3 regions of the Metapseudomonas lalkuanensis genome follow, and region 1 is predicted to be linked to each of the others. Evidence: predicted binding sites of a transcription regulator. Region 1 holds the regulator's gene; each other region holds the start of a gene.
What was found. The regulator FliA, encoded in region 1, starts transcription of late flagellar genes. The targets are predictions, from matches to a motif close to CTAAAGTTTNNNNNNNNNNNGCCGNTAA.

Region 1 (7,021 bases):
ATCATGGTGACCCGCGTGTCCTCCTCCGAAGACATGGGCCAGCAGGTCAACCGCCAGATGTTCGCCTCGCCCAAGGCTCTGGCGGTGTCGGCCAGCATCCTCATCGCCATGGGCCTGGTGCCGGGCATGCCGCATGTATCCTTCATCGGCCTGGGCCTGGTGGCAGCCGCCGGTGCCTGGTTCATCTGGCATCGCCAGAAACAGGTCAAGGAAGAGGCGGTACAGGAAGAGAAGCGCCAGCAGGAACTGCTGCCGGCCCAGCGCGCCCAGGAGACCAAGGAGCTGGGCTGGGACGACGTGACCCCGGTGGATCTGGTGGGCCTGGAAGTGGGTTACCGGCTGATTCCGCTGGTCGACCGCAACCAGGGCGGCCAGTTGCTGGCACGGATCAAGGGCGTGCGCAAGAAACTGTCCCAGGAGATGGGCTTCCTGATGCCCTCGGTGCACATCCGCGACAACCTCGACCTGCTGCCCAACGCCTACCGCCTGACGCTGATGGGCGTCAGCGTGGCCGAGGCGGAGGTCTATCCGGACCGCGAACTGGCGATCAACCCCGGCCAGGTATTCGGCACCCTCAACGGCGTCGCCGCCAAGGATCCGGCGTTCGGCCTGGAAGCGGTGTGGATCGACGCCAGCCAGCGTGACCAGGCGCAATCGCTGGGTTACACGGTGGTGGATGCCAGCACAGTGGTCGCTACCCACCTCAACCAGGTGCTGCACAAGCACGCCCATGAGCTGCTGGGGCACGAAGAAGTCCAGCAACTGATGCAGAACCTGGCCAAGAGTTCGCCGCGCCTGGCCGAAGAGCTGGTGCCCGGCATGGTGTCGCTGTCGACGCTGCTCAAGGTGCTCCAGGCGCTGCTGCAGGAGCAGGTGCCGGTGCGCGATATCCGCACCATCGCCGAAGCCATCGCCAACGTGGCACCCAAGAGTCAAGATCCCGCCGCGCTGGTGGCGGCGGCTCGTGTCTCGCTGTCCCGTGCAATTGTGCAAAGCATTGTGGGACTAGAGCCGGAGCTGCCTGTGATCACTCTGGAACCCAGGTTGGAACAGATATTGCTGAATAGCCTGCAGAAGGCCGGACAGGGTTCGGAAGATGGCGTTCTCCTCGAACCCGGAATGGCCGAGAAGCTGCAACGTTCCCTGGTGGAAGCGGCGCAGCGTCAGGAAATGCTCGGCAAGCAGGCGATCCTGCTGGTGGCCGGGCCGATCCGGGCGATGATGTCGCGCTTCGCAAGGCTCGCCGTGCCAACCATGCACGTGCTCGCCTACCAGGAAATACCGGACAACAAGCAGGTCACCATAGTCGCGACTGTGGGGCAGAACTAACCGAGGTCAAGGGCCATGCAGGTCAAACGTTTCTTCGCCGCCGATATGCGTCAAGCCATGAAGTTGGTGCGTGATGAACTGGGCGCGGATGCCGCCATCATCGGTAATCGTCGGGTTGCCGGCGGTGTCGAGCTGACCGCGGCGCTGGACTACCCGCTGCCCGCGCCGGCCCCGAGCAAGCCGAACCCGGCGCTTGAAGCCGAACTGCGCAAGACCCAGGCGCGCATCGCCCAGGCTCAGGCCGAACTGACGACCCGTGCCATCGCCGATGCCGGCAAGGACCGTCAATTGTTCGCCGGCCAGCCGCTGACCGCCATCGAACCGGAACTGCCGGAATCCGCCCTGGCCGCCGCTATCGAGCGTCCGCGCGCCGTGCCGCGTCCGGTGGAGACGGTCAGCGCGCCGAAATCTGCCGGCGTGGACCAGGCCGCCCTGGACGCCATGCGTTTCGAGCTGAGCGGTCTGCGTGAACTGATCGAAGTGCAGCTGGGCTCCATCGCCTGGAGCCAGATGCAGAACCGCCGTCCGCAGCAGGCCAGCCTCTGGCGCCGCCTGCAGCGCATGGGCCTGCCGGCCGAACTGGCCCGCGCCCTGCTGGACAAGGTGGCCAACGTCAGCGACCCGCGCCAGGCCTGGCGCATGCTCCTGGCGCATCTCGCCCACGCCATCCGCACTCCTCAGGTCGAGCCGATGGAAGAGGGCGGTGTGATCGCCCTGGTCGGCCCGGCCGGCATGGGCAAGACCACCACCCTGGCCAAGCTGGCAGCCCGCTACGTGCTCAAGTACGGCGCGCAGAACGTCGCCCTGGTGAGCATGGACAGTTTCCGCATCGGCGCCCAGGAGCAGATCAAGACCCTTGGCCGCATCCTCAATGTGCCGGTGACCCTGGTCGATCCGGGCCAATCCCTGACCCAGGCCGTGGCTCCGCTGGCGCGCAAGCGCGTGGTGCTGATCGATACCGCTGGTCTGCCAATCAACGATCCGGCCCTGACCATGCAGCTCGAAGCGCTGGCCAGCCGGGCGATAAACGCGAAGAATTACCTGGTGATGGCGGCTACCAGCCAGAGCCAGGTGCTCAAGGCGGCCTATCACAGCTACAAGCGTTGCGGCCTGGTCGGTTGCATCATTACCAAGGCGGACGAAGCGGCCAGCCTGGGTGAGGTTTTGGGACTGGCTATCGGCCAGCATCTCCCGGTAGCCTATCTGGCCGACGGCCCGCGAATCCCGGATGATCTGCAGGTTCCCCGCAGCCACCAGCTGGTGAGCCGTGCGGTCAGCCTGCAGGCTCCGGAAGACCCGAGTGAAGAAGCCATGGCCGACCTGTTCGCCGGGCTCTATCAGAATCCGGCGCGGCGCGCCGGTTGAAGAATTTGTAAGCCGCCCAGAGGGGCGGTGCTGGACAGCCAAATGGCCCAGTCGACCTAAGGCAAGGTATTTGAAATGGGTAGTATGCATCCCGTACAGGTGATCGCGGTGACCGGCGGCAAGGGTGGCGTCGGCAAGACCAACGTGTCGGTGAACCTCTCGCTGGCATTGGCCGATCTCGGACGCCGCGTCATGTTGTTGGACGCCGACCTGGGACTCGCCAACGTCGACGTCCTGCTCGGCCTCACCGCCAAGCGCACACTGGCTGATGTGATCAATGGCGAATGCGACCTGCGCGACGTGCTGTTGCAGGGGCCGGGGGGCATCCGCATCGTCCCCGCCGCCTCCGGCACCCAGAGCATGGTGCAGCTTTCGCCCATGCAGCACGCCGGCCTGATCCAGGCATTCAGCGAAATCAGCGACAACCTCGACGTACTGGTGATCGACACCGCCGCCGGCATTGGCGATTCGGTGGTCAGCTTCGTCCGTGCGGCCCAGGAAGTGATAGTGGTCGTCTGCGATGAACCCACGTCGATCACCGACGCGTACGCACTGATCAAACTGCTCAACCGCGACTACGGCATGAGCCGCTTCCGCGTGCTGGCCAACATGGCCCACAGCCCGCAGGAAGGGCGCAACCTGTTCGCCAAGCTGACCAAGGTCACCGACCGTTTCCTCGACGTCGCCCTGCAGTACGTGGGCGCCGTTCCGTACGACGAGTCGGTGCGCAAGGCCGTGCAGAAGCAGCGCGCGGTCTATGAAGCCTTCCCGCGTTCGAAGTGCTCGCTGGCCTTCAAGGCCATCGCGCAGAAGGTCGATAGCTGGCCGCTGCCGGCCAATCCGCGGGGCCACCTGGAGTTCTTCGTCGAGCGGCTGGTCAAGCAGCCCTCCGCGGAAACCCCTGTATGACACCCGCCACTGGACTGCGTATGTACGGCAAGGCTCAGGCAAGGGATTCGCAACATCAGTTGATCGAGCGCTATGCCCCCCTGGTCAAGCGCATCGCCTATCACCTGCTCGCGCGCCTGCCAGCCAGCGTACAGGTGGAAGACCTGATGCAGTCCGGGATGATCGGCTTGCTCGAAGCTTCGAAGAAATACGACGGCAGCAAGGGCGCCAGCTTCGAAACCTACGCCGGTATCCGCATTCGCGGAGCCATGCTCGATGAAGTCCGCAAGGGCGACTGGGCGCCGCGTTCGGTGCACCGCAATACCCGCATGGTGAGCGAGGCCATCCGCACCATCGAGGCGAGAACAGGACGCGACGCTAAAGATCAGGAAGTTGCTGCCGAACTTGGATTGAGTCTCGAAGACTACTACGGCATTCTGAGCGACACCTTGGGCAGCCGCCTGTTCAGCTTCGACGACCTGTTGCAGGAAGGCGAGCAGGGCGGTCTGCGCGAGGACGCCGGTGTCACCCAATTTTCACCTTCCCATGATCTGGAAGACGAACGCTTCCAGGCCGCGCTGGCCGATGCCATCGCGAACCTGCCCGAGCGTGAGCGCCTGGTACTGGCGCTGTATTACGACGAAGAACTGAACTTGAAGGAAATCGGTGAAGTGCTGGGGGTCAGCGAATCGCGGGTCAGCCAGTTGCATAGCCAGTGCGCGGCACGCTTGCGCGCACGGCTTGGCGAATGGCGAGCACGCTGAACGGCACACCGCTTCCAGATTTGAACGGCGCACCCGGCAAGAGGGGCGTTTGAGACTGTACGGAGGTCGACTTGGACAAGAACATGAAAATCCTCATCGTTGACGATTTCTCGACGATGAGACGCATCATCAAGAACCTCTTGCGCGACTTGGGTTTCACCAATACCGCCGAAGCCGACGACGGCACCACGGCCCTGCCGATGCTGCACAGCGGCAACTTCGATTTCCTCGTGACCGACTGGAACATGCCCGGAATGACCGGCATCGACCTGCTGCGCGCCGTGCGTGCCGACGAGCGCCTGAAGCACCTGCCGGTCCTGATGGTGACTGCCGAGGCCAAGCGCGACCAGATCATCGAGGCCGCCCAGGCCGGCGTGAACGGCTATGTGGTCAAGCCTTTCACTGCCCAGGTGCTGAAAGAAAAAATCGAGAAGATCTTCGAGCGGGTCAACGGCTGAATGTCAGCCGCGGGGGCACCATGGACCAGAATGAACACCTGCTGGGAGACTTCGAGTCGACCCTGAAAGACCGTGCGCGGGAACTGGTGGAAAGTCTCGAGAAAGGCAACTTCACCGACGCCGTGCAACTCATCCACGAACTCAATCACGTCCGTGATCGCGGCCTCTACCAGGAAGTCGGCAAGCTCACCCGTGAGCTGCACAACGCCATCGTCAACTTCCAGATCGACCCGCATCTGCCCCACGCCCAGGAAATGTCGCAGATCGCGGACGCGACCGATCGCCTTTCCTACGTGGTGCACATGACCGAGAAGGCCGCCAACCGCACCATGGACCTGGTGGAGGAAAGCGCGCCGCTGCTCAACGGCCTGAGCGACGAAGCCCAGCAGCTGGGCGCGGAGTGGGGCCGCTTCATGCGCCGGGAAATCGGCGCGGACGGGTTCCGCGACCTGGCTCGCCGCATCGAGCAGTTCCTTGCCCGCAGCCAGCGCGATACCGATGCCCTGTCGAGCAAGCTCAACGACATCCTGCTGGCGCAGGACTACCAGGACCTTACCGGCCAGGTGATCAAGCGCGTGACCCAACTGGTCACCGAGGTGGAGAGCAACCTCGTCAAGCTGGTGCTGATGGCCAGCCAGGTGGATCGCTACGCCGGCATCGAGCACGACCACGCCGCGCTACGTGCAGAGCTGGAACAAGAAAAAAATCCTTCCAGGGGTGAAGGTCCGCAGATCCATGCCGATATACGTGAGGACGTAGTGTCCGGACAGGACGACGTCGACGATCTGCTATCCAGCCTAGGCTTTTAGGGAGCGCTCATATGAGCTTCGACGCCGATGAAGAAATCCTCCAGGACTTCCTGGTAGAGGCCGGCGAGATTCTGGAGCAACTGTCCGAGCAGCTGGTCGAGCTGGAAAGCCGCCCTGACGACATGGACCTGCTCAACGCGATTTTCCGTGGCTTCCACACCGTGAAAGGTGGTGCCGGTTTTCTCCAGCTCAATGCGCTGGTGGAGTGCTGCCACATCGCCGAGAACGTCTTCGACATCCTGCGCAAGGGCGAGCGCCGCGTGGATGCCGAACTGATGGACGTGGTGCTGCAGGCCCTGGACACGGTCAATGAGATGTTCAGCGAGGTGCGCGAGCGCAGCGAGCCGACGCCCGCCACGCCGGAGCTGCTGGCTGCCCTGGCGCGCCTGGCCGAACCGGCCGGCGCCGAGCCTGCACCCGTCGCTGCGGCGCCGGCGGCCCCCGCGCCTGTCGAAGCACCGGCTCCCGTCGAAGCAACCGCCGACATCACCGACAGCGAGTTCGAGCAGCTGCTCGACGCGCTGGGTGACAGCGCCGGCAAGGCCGCCGAACCGGTCGCCGCTGCCGCTGATGAAATCACCGACGACGAGTTCGAAGCGCTGCTCGACCAGTTGCACGGCAAAGGCAAGTTCGCCGGTGCCGCGGAGCCGGAAGCCGCTGTCGCTGCCCATGCGTCCGCCCCGGTGTCGGCGCTGGCCACTGCCGGTGCGGGTAACGATATCTCCGATGACGAATTCGAAGACCTGCTCGACCAGTTGCACGGCAAGGGCAAGTTCAACGGTGCCGTGGAAGCGGCCGCCAATACCCCGGCTGCGCCCGTGGCTCCCACCCCCCCGGCCGTTCCCGCTGCCGGTGGCGAACACATCACCGACGACGAATTCGAAGCGCTGCTCGACCAGTTGCATGGCAAGGGCAAGTTCAGCAGTGCCAGCGAGGAGCCGGTGCCCGCGCCTGCCGTGAGCCGTCCGGCTCCCGCACCTGCGCCCAAGCCGGCGGCCAAGGCAGAACCCGCCCCCGTACCGCGCCAGGCTGCAGCGCCCGCTGCCGGTAACGGCGCGGCCGGCCCAGCCGTGGCCAGCGAGGCGGAAACCACCGTGCGGGTGGATACCGCGCGCCTGGACGAGATCATGAACATGGTCGGCGAGCTGGTGCTGGTGCGTAACCGTCTGGTGCGCCTGGGCGCCAACAGCGGCGATGAGTCCATGGCCAAGGCCGTGTCCAACCTGGACGTGGTCACCGCCGACCTGCAGACCGCGGTGATGAAGACGCGGATGCAGCCGATCAAGAAAGTCTTCGGCCGCTTCCCGCGCCTGGTCCGCGACCTGGCGCGCAACCTGAAGAAGGAAATCAACCTCGAACTGGTGGGCGAGGACACTGACCTCGACAAGAACCTGGTCGAGGCCCTGGC
Region 2 (7,021 bases), 600 kb from region 1:
CTGGTGCTGGTGATCTCCGCCATGGCGGTGAGCTTCGTGCACGGTTCCAACGACGGCCAGAAAGGCATCGGCCTGATCATGCTGGTGCTGATCGGCATCGTTCCGGCCAAGTTCGTGCTGGACCTCAACAGCACCACCTACCAGATCGAGCGTACCCGCGACGCCGCTATCCACCTGAGCCAGTTCTACCAGCGCCACACCGATACCCTTGGCGAGATGCTGGCCCTGGGCAAGAGCAACGGCAGCGACATGCCGGAACTCTATCGCTGCGATCCGAAGCAGACCGAGCCGACCATCGCCGCCCTGCTGAAGACCCTCGACGGCGTCTCCAACTACAAGGACCTGAGCGAAGAGCGCCGCGTCGAAGCCCGTCGCTACCTGCTCTGCCTGGACGACACCGCGAAGAAGGTGGGCAAGCTCTCCGAACTGCCGGCCCGCGAGAAGGCCGACCTGGAGAAACTGCGCAAGGACCTGACCGCCACCACCGAATACGCCCCGTTCTGGGTGATCCTGGCCGTCGCCCTGGCGCTCGGCATTGGCACCATGGTCGGCTGGAAGCGTGTGGTACGCACCGTCGGTGAAAAGATCGGCAAGCACGGCATGACCTACGCGCAGGGCATGAGCGCTCAGATCACCGCCGCCTGCGCCATCGGCCTGGCCAACGTCTACAGCCTGCCGGTGTCCACCACCCACGTGCTGTCCTCCGGCGTCGCCGGCACCATGGTCGCCAACAAGAGCGGCCTGCAGGGCGGCACCGTGCGCAACATCCTGATGGCCTGGGTACTCACCCTCCCGACCACCATCCTGTTGTCCGCCGCCCTCTTCTGGCTGGCCATCACCTTCATCGTCTGATTCGGACGAGCATGAAAAAGGGCGCCTTCGGGCGCCCTTCTTCGTTCCTGATTTTCTGTAGGGGCGGATTCATTCGCCAAGGACGGCGAAGCTGCCACGGTTAAACCGCAGGGCAGACCTTCGGCCTGCAAGTCGATTGAAATCAACCCTGCAGAGTTAGCCGCGCCTCAACGGCGCTTGCTGCCTCCCAGCAAAGACCCCATCAACCCACGCACGAGCTGTCGGCCAAGCTGGTTGGCGGCCTGGCGTACGGCCGTCTTCATCGCCTGGCTGGCAAAGGTGCCCAGCAGCTCACCGGCCAGGTCGCCCATCCCGGGCTGGCTGGCCTCGGCCTTGCCGCTCTTCTGCTCGGGTTCTTCGACGGGCGCCCGGGCCGCTCGGGCCGTGAGCATTTCATAGGCGGACTCACGGTCGATGGGCTTGTCGTAACGCCCTGCCTGGGGCGAGCTGCGCACCAGTGCGACGCGCTCGCTGTCGTTCAGCGGGCCGATGCGCGACTGCGGTGGAGCGATGGCCACGCGCTGGACCATGGCCGGGGTGCCCTTCTCTTCCAGGGTGCCCACCAGGGCTTCGCCGATTCCCAGTTCGGTGAGGACAGTCAGGGTGTCGAACGCCGGGTTGGGACGGAAACCATCGGCCACCGCGCGCAGGGACTTCTGCTCCTTTGCGGTGAAGGCGCGCAGGCCGTGCTGGATGCGCAGGCCGAGCTGGGCCAGCACGTCATCGGGCAGGTCGCTGGGGGACTGGGTGACGAAGTAGACGCCAACCCCTTTGGAACGGATCAACCGCACCACCTGCTCCAGTCGCTCCTGCAATGCCTTCGGGGTACCGCTGAAGAGCAGGTGCGCCTCGTCGAAGAACAGCGCCAGCACCGGCTTGTCGGCATCGCCGCGTTCGGGCAGTTGCTCGAAGAGCTCCGCCAGCAGCCAGAGCAGGAAAGTGGCGTAGACCTTGGGCGCTTCATGGACCAGGCGGCTGGCATCCAGCAGATGGATGCGGCCACGGCCGTCGCGGTCGGGCTGGAGGATGTCTTCCAGTTGCAGCGCCGGTTCACCGAACAGCGACTCGGCGCCCTGCTGCTCCAGGGTGGCCAGGCGCCGCAGCAGGGCCTGGGCGGAGGCGCCGGCGAACAGGGCGCGGTCTTCTCCCAGCAGCTCCGGATGATCCTTGAGGTGGTTGAGCAGCGCCTTGAGGTCCTTCAGGTCGAGCAGCAGCAGGCCTTCGCGGTCGGCTACCTGGAAGGCGGCGTAGAGCGCGGCCTGCTGGCTGTCGGTCAGCTCCAGCAGGTTGCCCAGCAGCAGCGGCCCCATTTCGCTGAGCGTGGTACGCAGCGGATGGCCGGTCTGTCCGGCAACGTCCCAGAGGGTGACCGGGTAGGCCTGGGGCCGGTGGCCCAGCCAGGGCATGGAAGCGATGCGTTCGGCCACCTTGCCCTGCGGGTTTCCCGCCGCGCCAAGGCCGCAAAGATCACCCTTGATATCCGCCGCGAACACCGCCACGCCGGCATCGCTGAAGGCCTCCGCCAGGTGCTGCAGGGTCACCGTCTTGCCGGTGCCGGTAGCACCGGCGATCAGGCCATGGCGATTGGCCAGTTTCATCGCCTGGGCGACGGCGTTGCCCTGCGGATCAGCGCCAAGCGCCAAGGACCGGGGTTCAGGCATTTTGCACTCCTCGAGTTAAAGCTTTCATCGAATCCCGCCGATATATAAACCGACGTTTCTACTCAGTTTTTCCAGCACTCGCGTGCCATGAAGACTGGTGCCTGACCCAACCGGACGCAAGCAAACATGATCAAAAACCTGCGGTTCAGCCACAAGATTCTGCTCGCCGCCTCCCTGGTGGTAATTGCAGCTTTCTCGCTGTTCACCCTGTACAACGATTACTTGCAAAGGAATGCGCTCCGTGACGACCTGGAAAACTATCTGCAAGAGATGGGCGATGTAACCGCCAGCAATATCCAGAACTGGCTCTCGGGCCGGATTCTGCTGGTTGAAAGCGTTGCCGAATCCCTTGCCGCCAACCCATCTGCCGACGCCGTACCCACCCTGCTGCAACAGCGTGCCCTGAGCTCCACCTTCGCCTTCACCTACTTCGGTACCCAGGACGGGCAGTTCACCATGCGCCCGGACAGTGCCATGCCCGAAGGCTACGACCCGCGCACCCGCCCGTGGTACCAGGGCGCCAAGAGCGCCGGCGGCACCACCCTCACCGAGCCCTATGTGGACGCGGCGACCGGCCAGCTGATCATGACCATCGCCACGCCGGTGCAGTCCCACGGCGTCGCCGGCGGTGACCTGAGCCTGCAGACGCTGGTGCAGATCATCAACGCCCTGGACTTCGACGGCATGGGCTACGCCTTCCTGGTCAGCGCCGACGGCAAGATCCTGGTGCACCCGAACAAGGACATGGTGATGAAGAGCCTGCGGGACATCTACCCGCAGAACACTCCTGCCATCAGCACCGGCTTCAGCGAAGTCGACGTGGACGGCACCACGCGCATCCTCACCTTCGCTCCGGTGAAGGGCCTGCCGTCGGTGAACTGGTACATCGGCGTATCGGTGGACAAGGGCAAGGCCTACAGCATGCTCAGTGAGTTCCGCGCCTCGGCCATCATTGCCACTGTGATTGCCGTGGTGATCATCATGATCCTGCTGGGCATGCTGATCCGCGTCCTGATGCAGCCGCTGCACACCATGGGGCGCGCCATGCAGGACATCGCCCAGGGAGAAGGCGACCTGACTCGCCGCCTGGCGATCCATACCCAGGATGAATTCGGCGAACTGGCCAGCGCCTTCAACCGTTTCGTCGAGCGTATCCACGGCTCCATCCGCGAGGTGTCCTCAGCCACCAATCAGGTGAATCAGGTGGCCAAGCTGGTGCTGAACGCCTCCAACTCGTCCATGAGCAACTCCGACGAGCAGGCCAACCGCACCAACAGCGTCGCCGCCGCGATCAACGAACTGGGCGCTGCCGCCCAGGAAATCGCCCGCAACGCCGCCGATGCCTCGCACCAGGCCTCCTCCGCCCGCACCCTCGCCGAAGACGGTCGCCAGGTGGTGGAACGCACCATCGTCGCGATGAACGAGCTGTCCGGGAAGATCCGCGCTTCCTGCGGCAACATCGAGACGCTGAACAGCAAGACGGTGAACATCGGCCAGATCCTCGAGGTGATCAAGGGCATCTCCGAGCAGACCAACCTGCTGGCGCTCAACGCCGCCATCGAGGCCGCCCGCGCCGGGGAAGCCGGCCGCGGCTTCGCCGTGGTGGCCGACGAGGTGCGCAACCTGGCCCACCGCACCCAGGAATCGGCGCAGGAAATCCAGCAGATGATCGAGGAACTGCAGGTCGGCGCCCGCGAAGCGGTCACCACCATGACCGAGAGCCAGCGCTACAGCGAGCAGAGCGTGGAAATCGCCAACCAGGCCGGCGAGCGACTGGGCAGCGTGACCCAGCGCATCGGCGAGATCGACGGCATGAACCAGTCGGTGGCCACCGCCACCGAGGAACAGACCGCCGTGGTCGACTCGCTGAACATGGACATCACCGAGATCAACACCCTCAACCAGGAAGGCGTGGAAAACCTCCAGGCCACCCTGCGTGCCTGCGCCGACCTGGACCAGCAGGCCGCACGGCTGCAGCAGCTGGTGGGGAGTTTCCGGATCTGACGGCAGGTGCTTGCTCGTGTGGGATGGGCTGATCCTTGCAGGGGCAAATTCATTCGCCAAGCAGGCGACATGCCTGCCCATACACAACCCAGCACAATGAAAGAAGGCGCCCTAGGGCGCCTTTTTCTTTTCTTCCTCTTCCTGCACCTTGCGCCACAACTCGACGGCCCCGGGAAACTCGGTGCCGTTCTCTTCGCTCAACTCGTCCGGGTCATAGCGCCGGACACAGCCTTCGCCAAGCGTAGGCGGCGGGGTGGAAGTGGCGCGGTCACGCGGGTCGGCCATGACAGGGTCCTCAGACTTCCGGGGGTTGTTCTGGCTCGTGCTGGGCGAAGGCCTTCACCGCACGCAAGACATCGCGGCGACTGATCTGGCCGACCAGCACGCCCTCTTCCACCACCGGGAAGCGCCGGCGCTTGTCACGCAGGAAGCGCTGGCAGACTTCGATGATGTCGGTCTCGGGGGAAACACTCTCGACCTGGGTGGACATGTAACTACTGACGTTGCCGCCGACGGCGTCGAAATACGCGCCGGAGAGAATGCCACGCAGGCAGTCGCCGTCGGAGATCATGCCGATCAGGTGGCCCTGGGAATCCACCACGGGAGCGCCGGATATCCGGTGTTCCAGCAGTCGGTCGATGGCCAGGAAAAGGTCGGTGTCGGACCTGAATGTCAACAGGTGGCGCGTCATGTAGTCGCGCACCTTGATGGACTTGAGCATGGGGCGGGTTCCTCTGCCGGTGGACCGACGCGGGCGCCCGCCGATGGCATCAGTCGAACACGACGGTCTTGTTGTCGTGCACCAGCACCCGGTCTTCAAGGTGATAGCGTAGCCCACGGGACAGGACCATCTTTTCCACGTCCTTGCCGAGGCGAACCATGTCCTCGACGCTGTCGCGGTGGGTCACGCGCACCACGTCCTGCTCGATGATCGGGCCGGCATCCAGTTCCTCGGTGACGTAGTGGCAGGTGGCGCCGATCAGCTTCACGCCGCGCAGAGAGGCCTGGTGGTAGGGCTTGGCACCGACGAAGGACGGCAGGAAGCTGTGGTGGATGTTGATCACCTGGTGGGCGTAACGCTGACACAGCTCGGGCGGGAGGATCTGCATGTAGCGGGCGAGCACCACGGTATCGGCGTTGTGCTCTTCCACCAGGCGTGAAACCTCATCGAAGGCCGGCTGCTTGTTCTTCGGGTCCACCGGTACATGGAAGTACGGAATGCCGTGCCACTCCACCATGCTGCGCAGGTCGTCGTGGTTGGCGATCACGCAGGGAATCTCGCAATCCAGTTCGCCGCTGTGCCAGCGGTGCAGCAGGTCGGCCAGGCAGTGGGAGTCGCGGCTGGCCATCAGCACCACGCGCTTCTTCACTTCGGAGTCGGTAATGCGCCACTCCATCGAAAACTCGCGAGCGATGGGCGCAAAGGCCTGGCGGAAACCGTCCAGATCGAAGGGCAGGGAGTCGGCACGGATTTCATGGCGCATGAAGAACCAGCCGCTCTGATTATCCGAGTGGTGACTGGCTTCGGTAATCCAGCCGTTGTAGGTAGCCAGGAAGTTACTGACCTTGGCTACGATGCCGACGCCGTCCGGACAGGCAATCACCAGACGAAATGTGCGCATTTGGGAACACTCCAGAGACTTCGCAAAGGCGGCCATTCTAGCCAGTACGCGCAAAAACTTCAGTAACCTCGTGGCCTCCAGGGGATTGCCGCTGATCGCGGAACAACACAAGACAGGCAAACTAAGGGGTGAAGCCGAAGCTCGATATAGCGAGTGTCCCTGGCGCAATTACGCATTAGAAGGTCCATGGGACTAGTATGAAAGAAGAAGTCGCCAACAATGCGTACAAAACTTTTCCTGCTTATTTACTTGCAGATAATCGCTGTCTATTATTGCTGACACTTCGCAATCGCAAGTCAACGTACGATTCCAACAAGGGACGCCGACATGTCGCTGATCAACGAATACCGGGCAACGGAAGAAGCCATCAAGGAGCTCCAAGAGCGCCTGAAGAATCTGTCCCAGGACGACAAGCTGAAGAAAGAACTGGAGTTCGAAGGCAAACTGCGCACTCTGATGGGTGAATATCAGAAATCCCTGCGCGACATCATTGCCCTGCTCGATCCGGATGCACGCTCCGCCAAGGCTCCGCGCGCCGCCAAGGCCGCTGCAGGCGGCAGCAAGCGCGCCCGCAAGGTCAAGCAGTACAAGAACCCGAACACCGGGGAAGTCATCGAGACCAAGGGCGGCAACCACAAGACTCTGAAAGAGTGGAAAGCCAAGTGGGGCGCCGACGTCGTTGAAGGTTGGGCCACCATCCTGGGCTAAACCTTCGGTAATAAAGAACGCCAGCATCTGCTGGCGTTTTTTTTGGCGCGGGAAAAGCCCCGAAAAGTTTCCGGGGCGTTAATCACAACTGATAGCGCTGGCCCAGTTCCGTGGCATATCGACGCCATTCCAGCAAGATCGCCTGTTGTGCAGGCTGTGCTTTGGCCTGGAATT
Region 3 (7,021 bases), 870 kb from region 1:
ACCGCCCTCGGCCTGCATCCGGTCTACCTGGCGCAACATCGGGACGACCACCTGCTTGAGCTACGCGAGTGGCTGGATCGCCATGCGGGCCACCCGAAGCTGTGCGCCGTGGGAGAGATCGGCCTGGACTATTTCGTCCCCGAACTGGACCGCGATGCCCAGCAGCGTCTGTTCGAAACCCAATTGGCCCTGGCGGCCGAGTTCGAATTGCCGCCCCTGCTCCATGTCCGGCGCAGCCACGCGGCGGTGATCGCCACCCTCAAGCGTTTCCGCCTCAAGCGCCCCGGCATCGTCCATGCGTTCGCCGGCAGCGTCGAAGAGGCGAAGGAATACCGCAAGCTGGGCTTTCGCCTCGGCCTCGGCGGCGCCCCCACGTGGCCCCAGGCCAATCGCCTGCGCAAAGTGGTGGCCCAGTTGCCGCTGGAAGACATCGTGCTGGAAACCGACTCGCCGGACATGGCACCCGCCATGCACCCTTACGGGCGCAACAGTCCGGAATTCCTGCCGGACATCTGCGCGGCACTGGCGGAAATTCGCGGCATCACGCCCGAAGAGCTGGCCAATGCCAGCACCCGTAATGCCTGCGCGGTATTCGGCTGGGGCGATCTGGCGGCATGAGCATTCCGTTGCAGGGGCTAATTCAATGGCTCTGCCGGCGTTAGCTGATCGGAGCCTTGTAGGCGCTGGCTTGCTAGCGAAAAAGGGCTATTCGCTGGCAAGCCAGCTCCTACGGCACAGCGAATTCATTCACCCCCTCGGTGAGAGCAATTACCCCGCCCACAAAAAAGCCCGCCAGTTGGCGGGCTTTTCAAGTTCGGAGCGTCAGACGCGGAACGCTCCAATCAATTGCTTGAGCTGAGCCACCTGGCCAGACAGCTCACGGCTCGCCTGCTCGGTCTGGTTCGCCCCCAGGGCGGTGCGCTCACCGGCGTGGTTGATCTCGACGATGTTCTGGTCGATATCGTGGGCCACGGCGGTCTGCTGCTCGGCGGCGGCAGCGATCTGCTGGTTCTGGTCGACGATCATGCCCACCGCGCCGAGGATGTTCTCCAGCGCCTCCTGCACCTTGCCGGACTGGCTGACGGTGCCGTCGGCCATCTGGTGGCTGGTATTCATCGCTTTCACCGCCGCGCCGACGCCACCTTGCAGCCTGACGATCATCTGCTCGATTTCCTCGGTGGACTGCTGGGTACGCTTGGCCAGGGTGCGCACCTCGTCCGCCACCACGGCGAAGCCGCGCCCCTGCTCGCCGGCGCGCGCCGCTTCGATGGCGGCGTTCAGGGCCAGCAGGTTGGTCTGCTCGGCAATGCCCTTGATCACTTCCAGCACGCGGCTGATGGAGGCGCTGTCCGCCGCCAGCTGGTTGATCACGTTCACCGACTGATCGATTTCGCTGGCCAGCTTCTCGATGCTGCCCAACTGCGATTCCACCAGCGCACGGCCGCTGACGGTTTCCTGGTTGACGCTTTGCGCGCTGTCCACCGCCTGGGCGGCGCTGCGCGCCACTTCCTGCGCGGTGGCGGACATCTGGTTCATCGCCGTGGCCACCTGTTCGATCTGGCTGCGCTGCCCGGCCACTGCCTGGTTGCTTTCGCCGGAAACCTGCTCGACGCGGCCGGCCTGGCGCTCCACTTCGGCCACGGTATGACCCACCAGCTCGATCAGGTCATGGATCTTCGCCACGGTGCCGTTGAACACCTGGCCCAGCTCGCCCAGTTCGTCGCGGCTTTCGGCGCGGAAGTTGACGGTCATGTCGCCGCCGGCGACCTGGTCCATCACCTTGCCCAGGCTCTTCAGCGTGGTGCGGGTGGAGACGTAGAAACCGCTGTAGAGGTAGACGATGGCGAGGAACACCACGAGCAGCGCGACGACCAGCAGCACGGTCTGCACGCGCTTGCCGGCAAGGCGGCTTTCCAGCTCGGCCTTGAGGAAGGCCAGGGAGCCGTCGTTGAGCTGGTAGGTCTTCTCCAGCGAGGCGCTGACCTGGTCGTAGAACTGCTGCCAGGGCGTGCTGAGGGTGTCGGCCATGATCACCTGCTCTTCGAACAGGGACGCGCTCTGCTTGATGGTGTCGCGGCTGGCGGCGGTCAGGCCGTCCAGGGCCTGGTGGCCTCGCGGGCTGCCATCCAGGGCATCGGCGATCTTCAGGCCGTACTCGGCGTTGAGCTTGTCCAGGTCCAGCAGCAGGTCGTCCAGCTTGGTACTGGCGGCCGAGTTGAGGAAGCCCTGGCCAAGGGAATAGGCGCCGATGGCGCGGCCCTTGCCAAGGGCCACGGTCACCTGTGGCGTGGCAGTGGTGATCAGCTCGGCGATCTGACGCACGTCGGCCTGGTCGTCCTGGCTGAGGCCAGCCTGGGCGGCGACGAACCTGATGAAGACCTGGGCATTGCCCAACAGCTTCTCGATCATCGCGCTCTTGCTCTGCAGCGAGGTTTCACCCTTGGCGGCCTGCAGGGCACTGAGCAGTTCGTCGCGCTTGGCATTGAAGGCCTCGACCTGCTCGGGTTCGGAAACCACCGGCGCCAGGCCCTGGAGGGTCGAGAGCAGTTCCTGCTCGAGCGAGACGATGCGCTTTTCCAGATCCCCGGCCTGACCGGACTGGCCGATCATCGAGTTGATCAGGACCAGGTCGTTGAGGCTCTCCAGGCTGCGGCGCACGTTCAGGCTGGCGCCCAGCAGGTCGAGGCTCTGCAGTTCGGAGCGGGTACTGACGAATTGGCGGTAGGAGTCGCGCACCAGATAGAAGTTGGTGATCAACATCGGCAGGAAGAACAGAACACTGATCAGACTGAACTTCATCCCGAAGCTGAGGCGGTTCATCAGCGCGATGGCAGGATACAACAGGGTCTTCACGAGACGTCTCCTGTTCTCATTTATTGTTATGGGCGCGCTCTGATCGGCTGACAGCGCTCAGCCAGGCCCACACAGCATCCCCACACTGCATGGCGGCCGTCAGACTCACTCAGATGATTCTGTGAGCCAAGTCAGAAAATTCTGGCGCGCTCATCTGTGTACCCGATATCGGCAGGAGTTTCTGTAACTAAAGGTTAAGCGAGGCGGGACCCGCCCGGCGGTCGCACGGGCGGGCGAAACGTGAATGTCAGAACAGCAGGGCCCAGACGGCGAAGCCGGCATACCAGAGCACGGCGGCGCGAACCAGCAGTTGCCAGAGGGCGTCGAGGGTTGCGACACCCAGGTCGCCGGTGGCGGGCTCCGGCAATTCGGCAGCGGCGCGGCCAGCCAGCTCGATGTAGTGCCGCGCCGAAATCTCCCAGCTCAACAGTTCATGCAGCAGCACCCGGCTGACGCCGACGAAATTCCCCACCAGCGAGAAACTGGCCGCCAATACACGCACCGGCAACCAGTCGAAGGCATGGCGAATCATCTCGGCGCGTTCGCGCAGGGCGGGAGCGGAGGCATGCTCCGAGGCAAGGGCGAGCAGCCGATAGGCCAATGCCGCCACCGGACCGAGCAGCGCGTACCAGAAGATCACGGCAAAGAAGCCCTGATAGGCCTGCCACAGCTGATAGCCCTGGACTTGCTGCAGGAGGTCGCTGCCCTCGTCCGCTTCCAGCCCGAGATCGCGCTCGGCGACATGGTAGGCCCCCTGGGTGTCACCGCGCCGCCAGGCATCGCGGAAGGGGCCGATATCAGCCAGCACGTCACCGCGGCCAAGGCTGTAGATGATCACCAGTAGGTGCACCGGCAACGCCAGCCAGCCATAGGCAATGGGCTCCAGGGCCAGGAGCACCAGTGCAAGCAGCACCAGGGGCAACAGCACCAGCAGCGCCAGGATCGCCCAGGGGCGCTCGTTCATACGGGGATTGGCTTCCGCCTTGGCCAGTTCCCTGAGCCAGAAACCATCCTGCTGGATATGCCGGCGCCAGGCGGAGAACTTCTCGATCCAGAGCACCAGCAACAACACCAGAAAATACATGGGTCCCTCCTTGTTCCTATTGTTTGAGCGCAGCCCGCAAACGCTCCCAATCAAACGCCGGCCCCGGGTCGGTCTTGCGCCCGGGAGCGATGTCGCTATGACCGCAGATGCGCTCAGGCGTGATGGCCGGATAGGCAAGCCGCAGCTGTTCTACCAATGCGATCAGGGAAGCGTACTGAGGTTCCGTGAACGCCAGGTCATCGGTGCCTTCCAGTTCGATCCCTACGGAAAAGTCATTGCAGTTCTCCCGCCCTTCGAACAGTGAGACGCCGGCATGCCACGCGCGCTCCCGGCAGGAAACGAACTGGGTGACGGCGCCATCGCGCTCGATCAGGAAATGCGCGGACACCTTGAGATCGCGGATGCCCTCGAAATAGGGATGTTCGCTGGGGTCGAGGCGGTTCTGGAAGAACTCCTGCACCTTGCCCGTACCGAACTGGGCGGGCGGCAGGCTGATGTTGTGAATCACCAGCAGGGACACTTCCCCCTGCGGGCGATTATTGAAGTTGGGCGATGGGCAATGGCTGATGCCCTGGCACCAACCGGATGCGGGATCCAGCTGCATGTCGGCTCCTTGGTCTGCCGCCCACTTTAGGCGCAGTGGGGCCGTTTTGGCGAGAGGACGAACCAGGGCCGGCCGCGGCTCAAGCCCCCTTGAGCCGCCGCAGGTTGCCGATCACCGACTCCAGGGCGCGGTCGAACAGCAGCGCATCGTCCAGCAGCCGGATGGCTTGGCGACGGAACTCCACGGCCAGGCTCATGCGGGTCTTTTCCAGCACCTTCATACCCGTGCGGTTGACGAAGATGTACTTGCCGGTGGGTTTGATCAGCGCCGCCAGTTTGCAACGCAGCTTGTGCTCTTCGTCTTCCTGGAATTCGACCCAGCTACCGACTCGAAGGTTGTCGACGAAATCGAGCGCTTCGTCGTCATCCGCGAGGCAGTCCTCGGGTTCCTGCACCGGAGTCTCACCCGGCGAAACCAGGACGATCTCTTCGACTACCGCGACCATGGCCGGCGTCGCCTCTTCCTCCACTTCGTCCTCGTCCGGCAGGTCGAGCAGCAGGGGCGGCGACTCCAGGCCGCCGTCGGCGACCATGTCCACCGGTTCAGGCTTGCGGAAACGCTGGAAGGCCTGGACGTGCAAGGCTTCCAGCTGGCTGAAGAATTCGCTGGTGGAGAACGGATCGAACGCGGCGCTGGCCAAGCCTTCGCGCAGGGACTTGAGCAGCCCCGGCACCAGTTCCAGCAGGCGTGCACGGGCTTTCGGCGCCTCGTGGGGCTCAACGCTCCAGATCAGGTCATCCATGGTCTGCTGGGCTGACTGCCATTCGGCCGACTCCACGCCGTGCTTGAGGCAGGACAGCAGCATGACCTTGCTCCAGGCTTCCTGCAGCAGGCGCACCACCACTTCCGGCAGAGTACGACCGAGCAGGCGCTGGTTGAGGGCTTCTTCTACCTGCCGGCGGGCCAGTTCGGCCTTGGCTCGCCCCTCTTCGGCATCGCGGGTGCGCTGTTCCAGCAGTTCGCTGCGACGGCGCTCATCGCCGGTATAGGCAAGGAATTCGGCGAGCAGGTCGGAGAAGATCGCCGGGTCATCGACGAAATCGTTCAGCAGGCGCTGCACCACCTGTTCGATGCGGTGGTAGAGGCTGTCGCGCTGGGCGTCATCCTGCTCCACCCAGCCCAGGGCGGCGGAGGCGATCTCGTTGAGCAGGCGGCGTGCCGGGTGGCTGCCGCGACTGAAGAAGGTCTTGTCCAGCAAGGCGACCTTGAGCATGGGGATCTGCATCCGGCCGATCAGGGCCTTGAGCGAATCCGGCAGGGTGCGATCATCGAGGATGAATTCGAAGAGCATGGACACCAGGTTGATGACGTCATCGTCCACCTGCCCCACCACCCGCGTCCGGCCAGTGCGAGCGCTGGCGCGAGTGAGCAACTGGTCGAGGCTCACTCGCAGGTCGTAGTCATCGTTGTGCTGCTGCGGCAGGTGCTGCTGCAGGTGCGAAAGAATGCGCATCAGGTCGAGGCTGCTGACCGGTACCGCATCGGCCGGATAATCCCGGCGCGGCAACACACTGCTGCCACGCACCTGGGACAGCAGGTCCTGGAGCACACCGAAAACTTCCTGCACACCTTCTTCGGAAACCTGGCCAGCGCTTGCTGTTTCGCCCGCCTGGGGTTGGGCCGGGCGCCCAGGCGTGGCGGAACGCTCCGGCTGGCGCCGGGCCGGGGCCGAGCGCAGATCCGGAAGCACGCCCGCGGTGACCAGAAGCTGGTTGGCCTCGGCGTAAACCTGATCGAGCTCGGTAAGGACGTACTTCTCGAACAGCTTGAGGATGATCAGCTTGACCTTGATCTCCACGCCCAGGCTGCGGCAGGCGTCGAGGAAGGCCTCGCACAGCGGGCGCGGACCCAGCGGGTTGCTCTTGTCTTCGATCTTCTTGCTGACGAGGGTGTTGAAACGCGCAGTGAGGTGGCCGAGGGCAATGCCATCGCGGTTGACGACCTTGGCCACCATGGCATCCAGGGCCACGGTTTCTTCAAGTTCGTCGTTCTGCACCAGGGACAGGCTGTCGAAAGACACCGCGTCCAGCTTCGGCGCCACGCCTATCTCGTACTGGTTGAGGGAAGAGAATGACTCGGAGACCTTTTGCAGGAAGGTCCGCTCGATGCTCTTGCGCTTGAGGCGCAGGTCGCGCATCGCCTCGAAGAAGGCGTTCTGCTCGGCGTTGCTGGTGGCACGGTCCGCCATCTCGAAGAGGGTGTCGTCCGCATTGTCGAACAGCACCTGAAGCGCCTGCTTCAGCTGCAATGCCACTTTGTCGCGAACCTGGATCAAGGCCACGGGCAGCCTTCCTACCGGTGAGGTTGGCGATTGCTGGGCGGCCCCCTTGTTCAGCGGCACCACCTTAGCGTCGGTCTGCATCACAAGCCTCCCGCAGGCCGCTCCCTTCCGAAGGGCTTATCGGACCGCAATTCGAACATGGGGAGTCATCCATAACGTCAAACATATGGCGTCAAAAATAGAAATTTCCGATGTCATTATATGGATGAAGCTGTGACAACCAAGCGGAGATTTCCTA

Region 2: the regulator FliA is predicted to act here: its motif matches at 2,530-2,557, upstream of FXN65_RS05685 (methyl-accepting chemotaxis protein).
Region 3: the regulator FliA is predicted to act here: its motif matches at 3,019-3,046, upstream of FXN65_RS04495 (methyl-accepting chemotaxis protein).

The regions. Positions count from the first base shown of each region.
Region 1 covers NZ_CP043311.1:1,793,509-1,800,529, forward strand. Annotated here, with positions in the region: gene flhA (flagellar biosynthesis protein FlhA) at 1-1,329, shown strand, start outside; gene flhF (flagellar biosynthesis protein FlhF) at 1,345-2,694, shown strand; gene fleN (flagellar synthesis regulator FleN) at 2,770-3,603, shown strand; gene fliA (RNA polymerase sigma factor FliA) at 3,600-4,346, shown strand; gene FXN65_RS08475 (chemotaxis response regulator CheY) at 4,430-4,804, shown strand; gene FXN65_RS08480 (protein phosphatase CheZ) at 4,825-5,613, shown strand; gene FXN65_RS08485 (chemotaxis protein CheA) at 5,625-7,021, shown strand, end outside.
Region 2 covers NZ_CP043311.1:1,190,100-1,197,120, reverse strand. Annotated here, with positions in the region: gene FXN65_RS05695 (inorganic phosphate transporter) at 1-852, shown strand, start outside; gene FXN65_RS05690 (helicase HerA-like domain-containing protein) at 1,020-2,513, opposite strand; gene FXN65_RS05685 (methyl-accepting chemotaxis protein) at 2,640-4,517, shown strand; gene FXN65_RS27830 (hypothetical protein) at 4,629-4,802, opposite strand; gene FXN65_RS05680 (CBS domain-containing protein) at 4,813-5,238, opposite strand; gene purU (formyltetrahydrofolate deformylase) at 5,288-6,139, opposite strand; gene mvaT (histone-like nucleoid-structuring protein MvaT) at 6,467-6,847, shown strand; gene sbcB (exodeoxyribonuclease I) at 6,930-7,021, opposite strand, start outside.
Region 3 covers NZ_CP043311.1:927,143-934,163, reverse strand. Annotated here, with positions in the region: gene FXN65_RS04500 (TatD family hydrolase) at 1-618, shown strand, start outside; gene FXN65_RS04495 (methyl-accepting chemotaxis protein) at 823-2,853, opposite strand; gene ampE (regulatory signaling modulator protein AmpE) at 3,101-3,937, opposite strand; gene ampD (1,6-anhydro-N-acetylmuramyl-L-alanine amidase AmpD) at 3,954-4,502, opposite strand; gene FXN65_RS04480 (DUF1631 domain-containing protein) at 4,582-6,864, opposite strand.